2 regions of the Mycobacterium sp. UM_Kg27 genome follow, and region 1 is predicted to be linked to the other one. Evidence: riboswitches for the same ligand, from Rfam matches in the RefSeq annotation. Region 1 holds a riboswitch; the other holds the start of a gene.
What was found. A riboswitch is a leader RNA that binds a small molecule or an ion and turns the genes downstream of it on or off. The one in region 1 is predicted to bind magnesium.

Region 1 (8,227 bases):
ACGAAACGCGGTATCCACCAGCAGGTAGTCGCTGGCGTAGGCAAGCAGCACCGCGTGCAGCTGGTGATCGCCGTCGATTCCACGCGGCAACCGCATCCAATGGGCACGCGGACCCGGCGCTTGGGCGCCGCCCAGGAAGACCGGGGCTTCGGCGGTGCGAACTTCCAGCGGCGGGGGCCGTTCTATCCAGGTGTTCCCTCGCCCGGCCAGGTATGGCGGGGCGTGCTGCACCCAGTGCTGTAGCAGCGGAAGGGCTTCCGGTGCAGGCCCGGGCAACGGCACGGGGTCGGCGTCTGTGCTGTCCGGGCTGGTGTCGAAGGACACCGTCGCCACCACGAGGGTGCGACCGCCCTGCTGGATGGTGACCTGCCGTGCCGACATGGTGCGCCCGTCGCGAGTGCGGTCAACGGCGATCTCCAGTGGTACGCCCGAGTCGCCGGGACGCAGAAACGACGCGTGAATGGAATGGGCGGTCAGCTCGGGGACCGTGGCCGCGGCCGCTGTCATCACCTGGGCGATGAGCTGGCCGCCGAAGATCCGGCCGAACCGGCCGGCCTCGTTGTCCGCCCGGAATCGGTCATCGCCCAGTGAGTGCAGCGTCAGCACCTGCTGCAGCCGGTCCAGCGCGTCGAGCGTGGCGCGTTCCAGTGGGCTGCCGGAGCCGAGCAGGGGACCGCCGTAGTCGGGGTGAGCGGAGACCTCGGACGCCGACGTCTGCACAAGTTCCTCCTCACCCGCTGTGGCTCGTCCAGGGCGGGCTGCCGGCACGGGTAGCCGGTGACGTGACTGCTAGCTCATTTAAGTAAATCCGGGCTACGTAGGTCAAGGGTGGAGCCCGAACCGCGCGCCGGCAACAACGCGCGCTCGGATCGACCGGGGGCACTTCCGAAGGTAGCAGGAACTCCATCCGGTGCGGGTTTCCGAATCGCCTCCCCGCCAATCCGTCCGGTCGTCCGGTTGCAGCCGTGACTTCGGGATGCATTGGCAATTATGACCGTTCACCTGTTCCGTTGCTTGGACATTCTCAGCAACAACCGATCGATACGGAGAGGCAAACTTTCTGCGGACATGAATCCTGGTGCACACCAGCATTGTTCGCGAGACATATGCCATGTCAGGCGAACTCATCCGGTAGCGCAGACGTGCTCGTTCGAGTTGACGGCGGCCAGCGGTGATGCCACCATGGCCGCGAACGCACCTCGCTAGGTGAGGCGTCTGTACGGATACAGGCCACTGACCTCAAACGTCGAGAGACGCCCAGGGTCAGGACAGCTCTTCCCGGCTTAAGGGTTGAGCCCAAGTGGCTTTCGGCACATGACTGGATACGCCGTGCAGTGCCAAAACTCTGTCGAGAGGGGTGCCGTCCGGCCAACTCTGCGCTGGTTCGGTTAGCTCCGATGTGCTTACCACAACGGCATCCCCGTATGCCCTGGCCGCGAGGAGGTGAGAGCGACTTTGAGTCCGAGCGATAGTCCCTATCCGAGATCGACGACCATGTCGTTCGAATCCTGCCCCGGCGCCGCCTTCATCCTCTGAATCGGTTCGCCCTTACCGCATCAGCGCTGTCCGCGTCGTGGACGTGTGCTGCTTTGGCGCGCGACTGTTCTTGTGTGGCGGCGAAATTCGTCATGTCCTCTCGAAGGAGAGTCTCCGATGTCTTTTGTGTACGCACTGCCCGAAGATCTCATCGCGACAGCGGCCGATCTGCGCGGTGTCGGCGACACGGTATCCGCGCAAAGCGCCGCTGCCGCAGCGCCGACCACCGGCGTGATTCCCGCCGCCGCCGACGAGATTTCTGCACTGACCGCGGCGCAATTCGCGCGGCATGCACAGATGTACCAAGCGATCAGCAAGCGCGCCGCGGTGGTGCACGAGATGTTCGTCAAAACCCTGCAGCACAGCGCACAGTCATACGCAGCGACCGATACCGCAAACGTTATCTCGGTCTACTGAAAGGGCTTTGGCTAATGGACTACGGATCGATGCCACCAGAGATCAATTCGACGCGCATGTATGCCGGAGCAGGATCAGGGCCGATGCTGGCCGCCGCGGCGTCCTGGAATTTACTGGCAGCGGAATTGCGTTCGGCAGCAACGTCGTTCGAATGGCTGGTCGCGAGCCTGGCCAGTCAAGGCTGGTGCGGGCCATCCGCATCGGCGATGGCGGCGGCTGCCGAGCCCTACTTCGTGTGGTTGAGTGTGACCGCCGAGCAGGCTGAGCAGACCGCGGCACAGGCCTACGCCGCGGCCGAGGCGTATGCCGTGGCCCACGCTATGACGGTGCCGCCGGCCGCGATCGAGACCAACCGCGTGCTGCTGGCGTCATTGGTCAAGACCAACGCACTGGGACAGAACACCCCGGCGATCGCAGCGACCGAAGCGCGCTACGGCCAGATGTGGGCCCAAGACGCGGTGGCGATGTACGGCTACGCCGCAGCTTCCGCCACCGCCACCCAACTGATCCCCTTTGCCGATGCGCCGGAGACCACCAGTCAAGACGACGGCACGCAGGCCGCCGGAGGTGTGGACCCTGCTGACGCCCACACCCAGCTACCCGATGCGTTACGGAGCCTCGCGTCGCCGGCGGAGGGCTCGCGTCCTACGGATCCGGACTGGCACTGGACGAAGTTTTTCGACGGCCTCTTCGACGGAACGTGGGGCCACGACGACGGGTCGGGTTTGAACATCAATGCCCAGCTGTGGAACACGATCGCCGCGACCGGCATTTTCGACCCCGGTGGCAACATCGAGGGGTTTTCCGGGTTGGCCACGCTCGGCTTTCTTGCGCGCGGCATGGATGGCGGCACGGCCGCCCTGGCCCGCGGCGGTGTCGGGCCCATGCCGGGCATGGCCCTGGCGTCGACGGCCACTGGTGGGCTGGAGACCGCGGCCCGCGCTGCCGGTGGCAGCAGTTCCCCGGTGACCGCGGGAGTGGGCCGGGCCACCCTGGTCGGGTCGTTGTCGACGCCACCCAGTTGGGCGGCGGCAACCCCGACGGGAGCTCCTGCCGCTGGGACGGGTAGCGGCTGGACCGTCGCCCCGGAAAGCCGGTCGATGACCGCGATGCCTCCCCCGATTCCTCCGGGCGGCGCCGGCCGCAACGGCAGCTATGGTCTGGGCACGCCGCGCTATGGCGTCAAGCTGACCGTGATGCCGCGGCCCGTCGGGGTCGGTTAGCCGGCGCGGTGTGCGCTCGAGTCGGCGATCTCCGGCGAGGTCGCCGGCGTGCCCTGATAAAGCCGTATCACGCTGATCACCACCACCAGGCCCATCATGAACCAGGTCATCTCAGCGGACGTCTCATAGATGTCGGCCAAGGCAACGGGCACGCCCTGGATGGTCGTGGTGGCATCGCCGGCGCGCAGCAGCCCGAGATTCACCTGCAGGCCCAAACCGAACCAGATGATGGAAGGCATCAACAAAGCCGATCGGGTCGAGGTTGCGGGGTCGCGTCGCCACCGTCGTTCGATCACGGCAAAGGTCTGAAACAGCACCCACCCGGTGATCAGCCAGCCGATGTAGTTACTCAACGGGACACCCAGGACCCCACTCGGTGATCGGTAGGCGAACATGTGACGCACGTAGGCGCCGATCGGATCGATCACCAGGTCATAGCCACCGACGATGAGGGTGGCCACGACGGGTGTCACCACAACGGAGAGCCGCCGATTGTGGATCTCGCCCACAATCACCCGGGCCAGAATCCACGCCAACCAGGCCAGAATCGCCCACGCCGCCACGACAACCACCGGAACGTCGAACGCGCGAGGCCCTTCCGCGTAATGGACGTAGAAGCCGAACGGGAAGCCGGTCGCAATACTGCACGCCTCCAGGCCGAGACCCACCGTCGCGGCCGTGGCGAAGTAGGCGACGGCTCCGGCGGGTTTATAGAGCGTCAACGTATGGAGCACCACGAACGCCGCCAATGCGGCACCCGAGATTGCTTCGGCTACAGCGGATATCGATCCGGCACTCAATGCCGTCGTTACCATCGCGGCGATGTAGATAGCAACGAGGCACCAGCCCGCAACCACGAGCGGGGCTCTAGGGGCGCGCGGAGTCGTCGGCGATGATGTGCTGGTGACGGGCGTCGACACGCACCGAATCGTAGCCGTCGGCGACTCGTTCTCCGGGCAAAGCAAGGATGTTCGGGGAAAAGCATTCCGGGTTCCCGGCGCGGGCGACACAGTTAACAGCTGCCACATTGTTAACATCGGCCCGTGCCTGACTCGCCGCGGACTTCCCACCCTCGGAACCACGTTTCCCGACGGGACGCGCTGCGGTACGCATCCGCCGCAGCGCTCACCGGGCTGGGCGCGGCGTCGGCCGGTGCACCGACGGCTTCGGCTGCGGCTCCCACGCTGATCGACTACGCCATGCGTCAGATTCCCGCGCAGGACATCCGTGCCGCGGGCCATGCCGGCGTCATCAACTACGTGTCGACGTCGCGGCCCGGCTCCAACTTCGGCGCCAAGCCGATCACCCGGCCCTACGCCGAGTCACTGACCGCCGCGGGACTGGTGATCGTCAGCAACTTCCAGTACGGCAAGCCCGGCGGGACGGCCCCGTCGGACTTCACCCGGGGCTACCCCGGCGGGGTTGCCGACGCACGCACCGCCTGGCAGATACACACCGCCGCCGGCGGGGGCCAAAGCGCGCCGGTCTTCTTCAGCGTCGACGACGACATCGACCGCAACACCTGGAACACCGTGGCACTGCAGTGGTTTCGCGGAATCAACTCGGTACTGGGAGTGCAGCGAACCGGCGTCTACGGGGGCGTGAACGTGTGCCAGTGGGCGGCCGCCGACGGTGTCATCGGAGTCTCACGCACACCCGGTAAGCGGTGGGCCTGGCAGACCCGATCCTGGTCACGTGGTCAGGTCGATCCCGGGGCAGTGCTCTACCAGCGCATTGTGAGTACCGCCTCGAACCCGGGGCCCATCGTCGGTGGGATAGAAGTCGACGTCAACGACGTCCTGGCCCAGGACTGCGGCCAGTGGAATCTACATCCGTGAGGTCGTGCGACCGATCAGGACCCGCTGGCCCAGAAGAGTGCCAGGGTAAGCAGCACGACACACGCGAGGCACGTGTAGACGCCCAGAGATGCTGACGCCATGAGTGGGCTCCTGTCTGCGAAGACTTGGTCGGTCTCGATTCGTTGACGGCCGATCTACGTCCAGCTGCGTAGCTGGACGGCCGTGCCGCGATCGCCACTAAGTTAGCCGTCCACCTCGGCCGCAGTCAACAAACGCTCCAGAGCCCCCGGGGGCGCCAAGGACTACGCGGTTTCCAGGGTGCGCAGACCGACGCTGTCGCGCGATTCTCGATCCGAACGATCCGGGCAGGCGCAGACCGACGATCAAGGAGACGCAGATGAGCTTGAACACCGCCGTACGTGCTGAGAGTCACGAGCCGAACGATCTGGTTCCATCGCGATACGCGGTACAGGTCGGCGACATCGAGGTGCTGGTGATCAGTGACGGCGTGCTGCCGATCAACGCCGCGACCATGGCCACCAACGTCGACTCGTCCCGCCTGGCGGGCTGGCTCGACGACATGTTCCTGCCGCCTGACGTCATCGACTGGCCGTTGAACGTGGTCGTGGTGCGCTCCGGTGACCGGACCATCCTCGTCGACGCCGGCCTCGGGATGGAGTTTCCGGACTTTCCGCGTGCAGGCCAGGCAGTCCGTCGGCTGGAGGCTGCCGGCATCGATCTGTCTGCCATCACCGACGTGGTGCTGACCCACCTACACATGGACCACGTAGGGGGACTGCTCACCGACGGGGTCAAAGCGCGACTGCGTCCGGACCTGCGGATCCACGTCGCGGCCGCGGAAGCCGAGTTCTGGGAGGCGCCCGACTTTTCCGGGACCAACATGCCGGCTCCGGTTCCGGACGCGCTGCGATCGATCGCCTCGCGGTTCTTGGACGAATACCGTAACCACCTGGTCCCCTTCGAGAAGTCCTACGAGGTGGCCCCCGGCGTGCTCGCCACACGTACCGGCGGGCACACCCCCGGCCACAGCGTGGTCCGGCTAGCATCCGGTGATCACCGACTTACCTTCGCCGGCGACGCCATATTCCAGGTCGGATTCGACAACCCCCAGTGGCACAACGGATTCGAACACGACCCGGAGCAGTCGATCGAGGTCCGGGTCGGCCTGCTGCAGGAGCTGGCATCGACCGGCGAAGCGCTGGTGGCCACTCACCTCCCGTTCCCGTCGGTGTGCCACGTGGCCGCCGCCGGCAACGCCTTTCGGTGCGTACCGGCGGTGTGGGATTACTGAGCTGTGCTCGCTGACTGCCGAAACCCGGCCAGCTCCCAGTCCTCGTCGGCGATCAGGTTTCGCCAGTCGACCGGCAGCGAGTCCAGCGCGTCCTCGATGCAGAACCACACCGACTCCAGCGGCGAGGCACCCGGGGCGGCGGCCGTAATCCGGCTCTCCACATCGTAGTTCGGGGCGTGCGGTGCGTCACTGAACGGTGCGAGCGCGTTGATCGCGTCCATGACGTAACGCCGCAGCTCGGCGTAGGGACGACCGCGCAGCTCTTCGGGCAGAATCGGCCTGCCAAAGATGTAGTCCTGCGCGGCATGGCCGTAGGGAACTTCGAGCTTGTGCGGCAACGGCTCCTCGGGCAGGCCGCCCGCGAAGTACACCGGCACGATCGGCATCGCCATCTCGATCGCCATGTCCAGCAGTGTCGACGTCAGCCTCTCCACCCGCTGACTCGAGCTCACACTGCGGGTCCCGTCGGCGTGCACCATGACCGACACCCCCAGCGCCGCGGTCTCCCGCTTGAGTTCGTCGACCAGACCGAAGAACTCCTGGGGCTGCTGCTGGTCGAAGTAGCGGAGATGGCCCAACTGTTTGCCCGCCGCCGCGTCGATCATCCGCAGCAGATTGCCGACCCAGCCGGTCTCGTGTTTGGCGTGGCCGATAGTGACGACTTTCGTGCCGGTCAGCCACGATCCGATGGTGGTGCCCAACAGTGATTCGACCTGCACCTGGTGGTTGGCCAGCAGCAACACCGGCCGGCCGTGCACGGCCGCCATCGCGGCCGGATCGGTGACCACCACGTGGCGTACATAGCGCGACAGCACCGCTCCCAGGGCCAACTCGCCGAACCAGCCATCCGGCATGCCGGCGCTCTCGGTCCACCAGGCTCGGACCGGCTCCCAGTCGGTTTCCGCTGACGCGCTCGCACGGCACGCACCCGGCCCGAGCTTCTCGACGTCGACCGTGATGCGCTCCAGCGGCAGCGCGGGGCAGCTCACCTTTCCGTCGATGACCTGAACCTGAGCGGGGTGGACCGCATTGTGGACTGCGTCCGCGACCGCTTCCTTGGTCACGATGTCGACCATCAGCGAATCGCCTTGACTGTCGGTGCCGTACACGGCCTGCAGAGTGCCTTTGAACCAGTCGAGGGTTGCCATCCGGGCGGTGTCGAGTTCCAGTACGCCGCGCCCGAGTCGTTCGCTCAGCGACAGTCCCGGGACCGCCTGCCGGTCACCCATGAAGGCGCGTCGTTCGGGCCCGCTGACCTCGGCCAGCGGTCCCTTGCTCAGCAGGAACTCGGCCATCCGGATACGGGCCCAGGGTTTTCCGGCGACGCTGAGCCACAGGTCGAAGGTCGGCATACGGCGTTCGTCGTCGTCGAAGCCCACGAATCGGGCTTCGACATCCACGGTTCCGGCCACCGGGGTGTCGGAGTAGAACCGGGCCGAGAGGATGCGGCGCGGGAACCCGACGTCGGGGTCGCTGGCATCGGCATACGATGCCGGATCGGCGGTGTCGGTGGTCCACACGCTCATCGCGGTGTGCGGTACGACATGCAGCGCGCCGTCCAACAGCCCCGGCTGCAGTTCGCCGACCGGAACGGCGCAGCGCTCGATCGCGAGCGTTCCGGTCGAGCCGTTGCGGCCGATCCGGGCACCCTCGGTCAGGGTCGCAAACGCCGGGCCGTGAAAAACCGTTCCGTCATAGGGATCGGCGTAGGGCACCGCACCTTCCAGCGGGGCGGGCGGCTCGGGTTCACCGCTGTACTGTGCGGCGGTGACGACAACGGCGTGCGCGTGAATTTCCCAGCGGGACAACTCTGCTCGCGGCGCATCACGCCAGACTTCGAGGCGGCCCTGGAAATGTCCGGCCTCCGGCGTCTGCTCCAGCACGACCCGCAGCTGCTTCGGGGCGTCGACCACGACCCAGCGAACCATCTGGACATCGGT
Region 2 (9,362 bases), on a different contig from region 1:
CCACCGACGCTGGCGGTCCCCGAGCGGCTGTTGCGGCTGCCCGAGGACATCCCGACGCGGCACGAGACCCGCACCCTGGTGTGCGAGCTGAGCGCCGAGACGGCCGGGGACCAGGTGGCGCTGATCAGCGAACCCGACGCAGACTGGCTGGCGGTATTCGGCCATGACGTACCGGTGGAGGTGTTGACCGCGGTGGTCGAGGGTGAGGTGATCTTCGCGTCGATTCCCGGGATGGCGGTGGGGCGTGGTGCGGTCACCGAGGGCCCGGACGGGACGCGGTGGCTGGGGCTGACGGCGGTTCGGGTGGCCACCGACCGGATCCGGCAGGGCTACGGACGGGCGATCTGGGGCGCATTGCAGGCCTGGGGGGTGGGTCGCGGCGCCACCCGCGGTTACGCGCAGGTGCCGAGCAACGACCCGCAGGTGTTCGGGTTCTTCGAAGCGATCGGATTCACAGGCCAGCACCGCAGCCGCTATATCGATGCCCGGCTGCTGGGCAGCGGGTCGGCGCTCTAGTTCTAGCGGCGATCGCAAGCGCGACGAAGTCACGCGCAGCGGGTCACCGCCATCGAACTAGGGTGGCTTCGTGACTGCTCTGCGACTGGCCACCTGGAACGTCAACTCCATCCGCTCTCGGGTGGACCGAGTGACTGACTGGCTGGCCCGTGCCGAGGTCGACGTACTGGCCATGCAGGAGACCAAGTGCACCGACGCGCAGTTTCCGGCGCTGCCGTTTCACGAGTTGGGCTACGAGGTTGCCCATGTCGGACTGAACCAGTGGAACGGGGTGGCGATCGCGTCGCGCGTCGGCCTGGACAACATCGAGGTCGGGTTTCCCGGCCAACCGGCATGGGCCAAGGCCGACGCCGATCCCGCCGTGGAGGCGCGCGCGCTGGGCGCCACCTGCGGTGGGGTGCGGGTCTGGAGTCTCTACGTGCCCAACGGACGCGCACTCAACGACCCGCACTACACCTACAAGCTGGATTGGCTTGCAGCGCTGCGCGATACTGCCGAAGGGTGGTTGCGTGACGATCCGTCGGCGCCCATCGCGCTGGTGGGCGACTGGAACATCGCTCCCCAGGACGACGACGTATGGAGCATGGAGTTCTTCGAGGGCGCGACACACGTCTCACCACCGGAGCGTCTGGCCTTCCAGGCGATGGCCGACGCGCAGTTCCTCGATCTGGTGCGGCCCTTCACGCCCGGCCCGGGCGTCTACACCTATTGGGACTACACCCAGCTGCGGTTCCCCAAGAAGCAGGGCATGCGCATCGACTTCATCCTGGGCTCCCCCGCACTGGCGACTCGCGTCGCGCACGCTGAGATCGTCCGCGAAGAACGCAAGGGCAAGTCACCGAGTGACCACGCGCCGGTGTTGGTCGAGATCCGGCGGGACTGATAAGCCGCAGTTCTATGAATTCGGTGTGGATTTCGGACCGATCGCGAAATCGCGCATAGGATAGGCGGATTATCCAATTTGCTCATTTGAAGGGCAGGGAATTCCCATGAACGCCGTCGCAGGGACGGTAAGAAAGGTGGCCGGAGCGGCGAGCCGCGCGGTCACCATGACCACTGAGGCAGCCGGGGCGATCGGCGGGGCCGCAGTCAACGGGGTAATCGGCGGTGTCACGGGGGCGGCCGGCGGCGTGCAGCGCGGGCTGCGCACCGGCAGCCACTCGACTCCCGCGGCCGCGCTGACCTTGGGCGCCCTCGGCGTGACCGGGCTGGTCGAGTGGCCGGTGTTGGTCGCGGTGGGCGGCACCGCACTGGTGCTCAAACAACTGACCAACCGGTCGGATCACAACAAGGCGTCGGCCCAGGCCTCGACTGCGTCGGTACGGCCGCTCAGGGCGGCGCCGCCGGCGAAGGCGACAAAGCCGACGAAGGCGACGAAGCCGGTGAAATCGGCGAACTCGTCGACGTCAGCGCGTCGCGCCCCACAGCCGAAGAAGACAGCGGCACGGCAGCCACGCAGCGGCGCCAGCAGCAACCGCACTCGCACCCGCCACTAGTCGGGTACCGAGTGAATTCAGACTCTTCCCTGCGTGCCGTCCGCCGCTTCTGGCCGCTGCGCGCAGCGAATTTCGGTGTCCAACTGACCTCAGCGCTGATCGAAGCCTCGGTCCAGACCGCTGCCGGAGTTGCCGCGGCTGTCCTGCCGAACGGTGACGGGGGCCCGGTGCTGTCCCGGCGCTGTTTCCGCGGCGAAGGGCGGGCCTGGGTCGAGATCCGTGGCCTCGACGGCCCCGCCGGTGACGAGCTGGCGACCGCCGTCGTGGAAGCCGCGCGCGCACTGCCCGGCGTGATCTCGGTCCGCTTGAACCACCCGTTGTCGCGTCTGGTGGTCGGGCTCGACTCAACCGCCGATGACGTCGTCTCGGTGAGTGAACTGTGCCACGTGGTGGCCGACGTCGAAAGCCGGCACAGCTTCGACTCTCCTGCGTCGAGCCTCGCTAACCGCACGGCGGAATCCCGCGGTCAAGCCCCGGTGAGTCTGCCCGGCGATGGAATGACCGAGACGCTGCGCGCCTTGACCGTCGGCGCCAACATCGCCGGTTTGGGCGCCGCGACGGTGGGCCGGTTGCTGCGCCTGCCGGGCCTGCCGCTCGGTTTGGAGGCCGGCGTCGTCCTCGTCGACTACCAGCCTCGGGTGCGCCGACTGCTGGAGGACCGCCTCGGCAAGCAGGCAACCGATGCGCTGTTGGCACTGGCCAGCGCCGGCGTGCACACCCTCAACACCGCGCCGACCACGCTGGCGGTGGACTTGTCGGTGGAGGCGATGCGCGCCGGGGAGGAACGCGCCGCGGCCCGCGCCTGGCGCCGCCACGAGCCGGAGCTCGCCCACCACGCCGATCATCCGCCGGTGACCGTTCCGCAGCGGCCGGCGCCGCGGCCGCCGGGTCCGGTCGAGCGCCACCTGACCCGCAGCGCCTGGGCACAACTCCTGGGCGCTGGGGTGATCGGCGCCGCGACCCGCAATCCCGACCTGGCCGGCACGGCCGCCGCGGTGACCGCGCCGAAGGCCACCCGCACCGCACGCGAGTCCTTCGCCGCCACCCTGGGCCGGGGCCTGGCCGATCACCACGGCACGGTGGTGCTGCGGCCGGGCAGCCTGCGTGAACTCGACCGCGTCGACACCGTGGTCATCGATCCTCGGGTGCTATGCGGCGAGACGTTGCGGGTGATGCAGGTGCGCGGCGCCGACGACGACGAATTGCGCGCCGCATGGGCGCAGGCCCAGGCACGCCTGACCGACGCCGACCTCAAACCGGGTTGGCACCGCATCGGACCACGCCCCGGGGTGCAGGCGTCATTCCAGCCCGCGCTATTGCCGCTGGCCGCCGCGGTGGTGACCGAGGCGCGCCGCGCCGACGTCGAGGTGGTCTCGGTGGAGGCCGACGCGCTCGGGGAGCTGCGGCCGGTCTTCGACGAGATCCGGCCCCTGGACGGCGCCTCGGTAGACCAGGCGCTGGCCGCCGCGGTAACCGCCTACCAGGCCGACGGCCATGACGTCGCGGTGCTGTCCGCGGTAGCCGTGGAGGCGCTGGCTGCGGCCGACGTGGCGCTGGGCGTGCTGCCGGGACAAGGTGTCCCGCCGTGGTGCGCCGATGTGTTGCTGACCGACCTGGCCGCGGCCTGGCGGGTGTTGCACGCCCTGCCCGCGGCCCGCTCCGCCAGTCACCGTGGCGTGGAGATCTCCACCGGTGCCACGGCGTTGGGATCGCTGCTACTGCTGCCCGGGGTGCGCGGTAGCGGGCCCGGGCCGGTGACCACGGGTGCGGCGGCCGGCGCGCTCTCGGGGTACTGGCTGGCGCGCCGTGCCGTGGATGCCGCGGTGCCGCGGCCGGCGGCGGTGCACGAGTGGCACGCGATGTCGGTCGACCAGGTCCGGGCGGTGTTGCCGCCGCCGGAGCTGGATGAGCCCGGCACCACCCACCATGCGCCGGCCGCCGCCGCTGCGCTGGCGGCGGTGGATCTGGCCCGCCGCGGGGCGCAGGCAACCGCGCCGCCGCGGCTGCTGCGGCAGTTTGCCCAGGCCGTGCGCAGTGAACTGTCCGACCCGATCACGCCCGTGCTGGCGCTGGGGGCCGCGGCCAGCGCGGTGCTGGGTTCACCCGTCGACGCGGTCCTGGTCGGTTCGGTGTTGGGCGGCAACGCGATGCTCGCGGCCGCGCAGCGCCTGGTCGCAGAGCGCCGGCTCAACGTGCTGCTGAACGAGCAGGTTCCGCCGGCGCGCAGGGTCCTGCCCGACGGAAGCCACGTTGAGATTCCGGCCGAGGAACTGCGGCCCGGCGATGTGATCGAGGTGCACTCCCATGAGGTGGTGCCCGCCGACGGCCGGTTGATCGACGCGATCGACCTGGAGGTCGACGAGTCGTCGCTGACCGGCGAGTCGCTCACGGTGGTCAAGCAGGTCGAGGCCACGCCGGGTGCCGATCTGGCCGAGCGGGAATGCATGGTCTACGCCGGTACCACCGTCGTCACCGGAACCGCGGTGGCTTTGGTGACCGCGGTGGGCGGCGACACCCACGGGAGGCGGGCCGCCGAACTGGTCGCCGGCGATCAGTCCGCGATCGGGCTGCAGCATCAGCTGAGCCTGCTGACCAGCAAGGCCTGGCGGATCAGCCTGGCCGGCGGCGCGCTGGTGACCGGGCTGGGGATGGCCCGCCGGATCGGGTTGCGGCAGGCGGTGGCCAGCGGCATCGCGGTCAGCGTCGCAGCCATTCCCGAAGGGCTTCCGCTGGTGGCCACCTTGTCACAGCAGGCGTCGGCCCGACGACTGACCAAGGCCGGTGTGCTGGTGCGGGTGCCGCGTTCGGTGGAGGCGCTCGGCCGTGTCGACGTGGTCTGCTTCGACAAGACCGGCACGCTGAGCCGCAACCGGCTGCGGGTGTCGCAGGTGCACCCTGCCACGGGTTTCACCGAACACGACGTGCTGCGCTTTGCCGCCGCCGCGGCCCCGGTCCCCAACGGCACCCGGCAGGTGCACGCCACCGACACCGCCATCGTGGAGGGCGCGGCGCTGGCCGGAGTCGCCGGCGCACCGACAGGGCCGGTCGCGCACCTGCCGTTCCGCTCCGGGCGTCAGTTCTCGGCCTCGATACGGGGAACCGAGTTGACCCTCAAGGGTGCCCCGGAAGTGGTGCTGGCGTGCGCCGGGGCGGGCCCGGCGATCAAGAAGTCGGTGGCCACCTTGGCCGCCGAGGGGCTGCGCGTGATTGCGGTTGCCCGCCGCCAATTGACCCCGGCAGAACGCGCCGCCCTGAGTATCGATCCCGAACCCGAGGAGATCGCAGAGTACTGCCGCGACGGTCTGACTTTCGTGGGCCTGCTCGGTCTGTCGGACACGCCGCGCGACGAGGCCACCGAACTGCTCGCCGACCTCAAGCGCCGGCGAATCCCGGTGCGGCTCATCACCGGCGACCACCCGCTGACCGCCACCGCGATCGCCCGGGAGCTGGGACTGGACGTCGACGACGATCAGGTGATCACAGGCGCGCAGTGGGATGCGTTGTCCCGCAAGGGCCAAGAGGTTGCGGTCGCCGAGCGCGTGGTGTTCGCCCGGATGTCTCCGGAGAACAAGGTGCAGATCGTCCAGACGCTGGAGCGCACCGGCAAGGTGTCGGCGATGGTCGGCGACGGAGCCAACGACGCCGCGGCGATCCGGGCCGCCACCGTGGGGATCGCGGTGGTCGCGCACGGCAGCGAAGCGGCCAGCACCGCCGCAGACGTAGTGCTGCTCGACGAGCGGATCGACACCCTTCTGGATGCGTTGGACGAAGGCCGCGAGCTGTGGCAGCGGGTACAGGCCGCGGTGGCGGTGCTGCTGGGCGGCAATGCCGGTGAGGTGGCCTTCGCGATCATCGGGAGCGCGCTGACCGGTCGCTCGCCGCTGAACGCACGCCAGCTGTTGCTGGTCAACATGCTGACCGACGCGCTGCCGGCCACCGCGCTGGCGGTCAGTTCGCTCAATGAGCAGGCCGCCGCCGGCGGGCACGGTCCCGACGAACGCGCGCTGTGGCGCACGGTGGGCGTGCGCGGCGTGACGACGGCGTCGGCCGCGGTGACCGCCTGGGGTCTGGCTTCGGTCACCGGGCGCCCGCAGCGGGCCTCCACGGTGGCGTTGGTGTCGCTGGTCGCCACGCAACTGGGGCAGACTCTGCTGGATTCGCGTGATCCGCTGGTGGTGGCGACCGCTGTCGGCTCGCTGGGCATGATGGGGACGCTGATCACCATCCCCGGTATCAGCCAGCTGCTGGGCTGCACTCCGATCGGGCCTCTGGGCTGGGCCCAGGCTCTGGGTACGGCGACGGTGGCCACCGTCGGCGCAGCCGTGGTGCCCAAACTGCTGTCGGGGGTGCGGGACGACATGGCCAAGCCGAAGGAGTTCATCGTGCCCGGGCCGCGTCAACCGGACCGCCCGCAGGAATCATCCGACGGTCACCCGGCGCCGCGGCTGCGGCTTGTGCACAATGGGGACACTGGCTCCCGCCGCGGAACGGTCGCGGCTCGATCATCCGGCGACCCGTCGCCACCAGGAGGTTCATGATGGCGGACAAGCCGCGGCGCAGCGCTTCCCAGCGCGAGGCAGTGGCCCACATTCGCGAGGCAGAGGGGTTCGCCGTTGAATTGCCGCTGTTCGGCAAGGTGACGGTGCCGCGTCCTGAGCAATTGGCCTACTACGGCGGGCTGGCGTTGCTGGCGGCTTTCGAGATCATCGACTGGCCGGTGGCCGTGGCGGTGGCTGCCGGCCACATTCTGGCCAGCAACCACCGCAGTGAGGTGCTCGAACAGCTCGGCGAGGCCCTAGAAGACGTCTAGCCGAGGTTCAGCCTCGGTTGACCTCAGTTGTTGACGGTCAGCACTCCGACGCGCCACAGGAGTGCGTACATCTGGTGCAGCGGGCCACTGAGCAGCCGAGTGGTCATGTCGACCACCGGGTCTGAGGTAGGCGCGGCAGGACGGCGGTCCAGCTTCTTCGGCGCGCTGGTGGCGCGCGGGGCCGGAGCCGTGATGTCGGTGTAGGCGATTGCAACCATGATGGCCTCCTAGTCGCGTAACGGTGCTACGCGCTCAGCTGAAGGCCGGAGTCGTGGCTCAGCGGGAGGCGGTATGCGACCGTTCGGATGGGGACGGAACTGATGTCAGATATCGGCTCGGACTATCACCGGAACTCATTCGTCCCTCACCTCCTCTCGGTCGCGGGCGCGCCGTGGTGCGCCGGTTTCACCGCATGCTCAGGAGGGCAGCTCCGACGACTGTCGGAAGACCGCACCCCTCTCGTCAGAGTTTTGACACTGCACGGCGTGTCCCAATCCGGGAAGCCACTTGGGCTCAACCCTTAAGCCGGGAGGAGCTGTCCTGACCCGGGGCGTCTTTCGACGTTCGGGGTCAGTGGCCTATGTCCGTGCAGACGCCTCACCTAACGAGGTGCTTGCACGGTCCATAGTGCACCACCGACGGGGTGCGGTCAACTCCACCCCATTCGGGCGTGTCGACGGCCTCTGACGTGCAGCGATGGCGTCCAACCCCGTGCGCCCAAGGTGTCACACCCGTCACTTTGGTACCAGAACGAGACCCTAACGGCCCAGTTCCGCGACCGACGTTTCGCGACGGTTTGGGGGCTTAGTTCTTCAGATTCAGCGGCTCGACGGCATAGCGCCCCGGCGTCCGCCACGACGCGAGCGCACCGAGCAGCATCATGACCGCCGCGGCGGCAAAGACCACTGCGAGACCCGTATGGAACGGCCCGGAGATCAGCTGCGGGAAGAAGCTGTGCCCGGTCAACGTCTCGGCATCAACGCCGGGTGCGGCCAGCGCGCCCGACGGCGCCAAGAGTTCGGCAATCGGGTTGTAGCCCAGAAACGCCGCGAAGAGGCTGCCCACCGGCGGGGTGTTGGCTATCTGATCGGCGACACCGGCCGAGACGCCCTCCTGCCGCAACCCAGCAGCCAGCGCCGCCGGCAACGTCTCGGCCAGCCCGATCACCATCAGCGAGAAGAAGATTCCGATCGACAACGAGGTGCCGGCGTTGAAGAACGTGGCCCGCACACCGGAGGCCGCCCCTCGCTGGTCGGCCGGGACACTGGACATGACCACGGCACTGTTGGGCGCGGTGAAGATTCCACCACCCAGTCCGTTGAGGAAGACCAGCGCCGCGAACACCCGGTAGTCGAAGTTCACCGGCAGCAACACCAGACCCACGAACGTCGCCGCCATCAGCACCATGCCGCCGACCGTGAACGGACGGGCACCGCGGCGGTCCGACAACGATCCGGCCACCGGACCGGCCAACAGGAACCCGGCCGTCATGGGCAGCAGATAGATACCGGCCCACAACGGCGTCGATTCGTAGCTATAGCCGTGCAGCGGTAGCCAGATGCCCTGCAGCCAGATGATCAGCATGAACTGCATGCCGCCGCGCCCGATCGCCGACAGCAAGCCTGCCGCGTTGGCCATACCGAACGCCGGAATCGCGAAGAGCCGAACGTCCAGCAGCGGAGCGGCAACCCGTAGCTCGATGAAACAGAACAGCACCAACAGCGCCACTCCGAGCCCGAGCGCACCCAGCACAACCGGGTTGGCCCAGCTGGTGGGCGAAGACCCATGCGGCTGAATGCTGTAGGTGATGGCGGTCAGCACCACGGTCAGGCCCAACCCAAGCGTCGCGGTGCCCGCCCAGTCCAGCTTCGCCGGCGCCCGCTCCCCGAGTTCGTGCAGTGAACGTACCGACCAGATGGTGCCCAGCACTCCGATCGGGACCCCGACCCAGAACACCGCCCGCCAGTCCCATTCCGACAGCACGCCGCCGATCAACAGGCCTACAAAGGACCCGGCGACTGCGGCCACCTGGTTGACACCCAGCGCCATGCCACGCTGATTGGCCGGGAACGCGTCGGTGAGGATCGCTGAGGACGACGCCATCAGCATCGCCCCGCCGACGCCCTGCACCACCCGCCACGCGATCAGCCACTGGGCACCGCGGCCCATGTCGAACGGGTCGATCGACAGCGCGATCGCCGCGACGGTGAACACCACGAAGCCCAAGTTGTAGATGCGCACCCGGCCGAACATGTCGCCGAGCCGGCCGAAGAACACCACCAGCACAGCCGACACCAGCAGATAGCCCATCAACATCCACAGCAGGTAACTGACGTTCGCCGGCTCCAGCGGATTGAGGCCGATACCCCGAAAGATCGCCGGCATCGAGATCAACACGATCGAGCCGTTGATGGTGGCGAGCAGAACACCCAGTGTGGTGTTGGACAGCGCGACCCATTTGTAGCGCGGGTGGCCACGGTCGTAGCGCAGCTGGCGGCGGGCGGTGGCAGGTCCCTCCGCGGCGCCCGGGTCCGGGACAC

Region 2: it holds a riboswitch for magnesium, as region 1 does, so the genes downstream of both, LI94_RS14945 (Rv1535 family protein) here and LI94_RS18685 (PE family protein) in region 1, are expected to answer to the same signal.

Annotation. Positions count from the first base shown of each region.
Region 1 covers NZ_JRMM01000157.1:510-8,736, reverse strand. Annotated here, with positions in the region: gene LI94_RS18690 (acyl-CoA thioesterase domain-containing protein) at 1-720, opposite strand, end outside; M-box (ykoK) riboswitch at 1,192-1,364, shown strand; gene LI94_RS18685 (PE family protein) at 1,654-1,953, shown strand; gene LI94_RS18680 (PPE family protein) at 1,983-3,176, shown strand; gene LI94_RS18675 (carotenoid biosynthesis protein) at 3,173-3,991, opposite strand; gene LI94_RS18670 (DUF1906 domain-containing protein) at 4,220-5,014, shown strand; gene LI94_RS18665 (MBL fold metallo-hydrolase) at 5,373-6,287, shown strand; partial or broken gene LI94_RS18660 (polyketide synthase dehydratase domain-containing protein) at 6,281-8,227, opposite strand, start outside.
Region 2 covers NZ_JRMM01000096.1:1,095-10,456, forward strand. Annotated here, with positions in the region: gene LI94_RS14920 (GNAT family N-acetyltransferase) at 1-516, shown strand, start outside; gene LI94_RS14925 (exodeoxyribonuclease III) at 596-1,399, shown strand; gene LI94_RS14930 (hypothetical protein) at 1,506-2,012, shown strand; gene LI94_RS14935 (cation-translocating P-type ATPase) at 2,024-6,550, shown strand; gene LI94_RS14940 (hypothetical protein) at 6,547-6,822, shown strand; gene LI94_RS14945 (Rv1535 family protein) at 6,846-7,040, opposite strand; M-box (ykoK) riboswitch at 7,270-7,438, opposite strand; gene LI94_RS14950 (MFS transporter) at 7,627-9,362, opposite strand, start outside.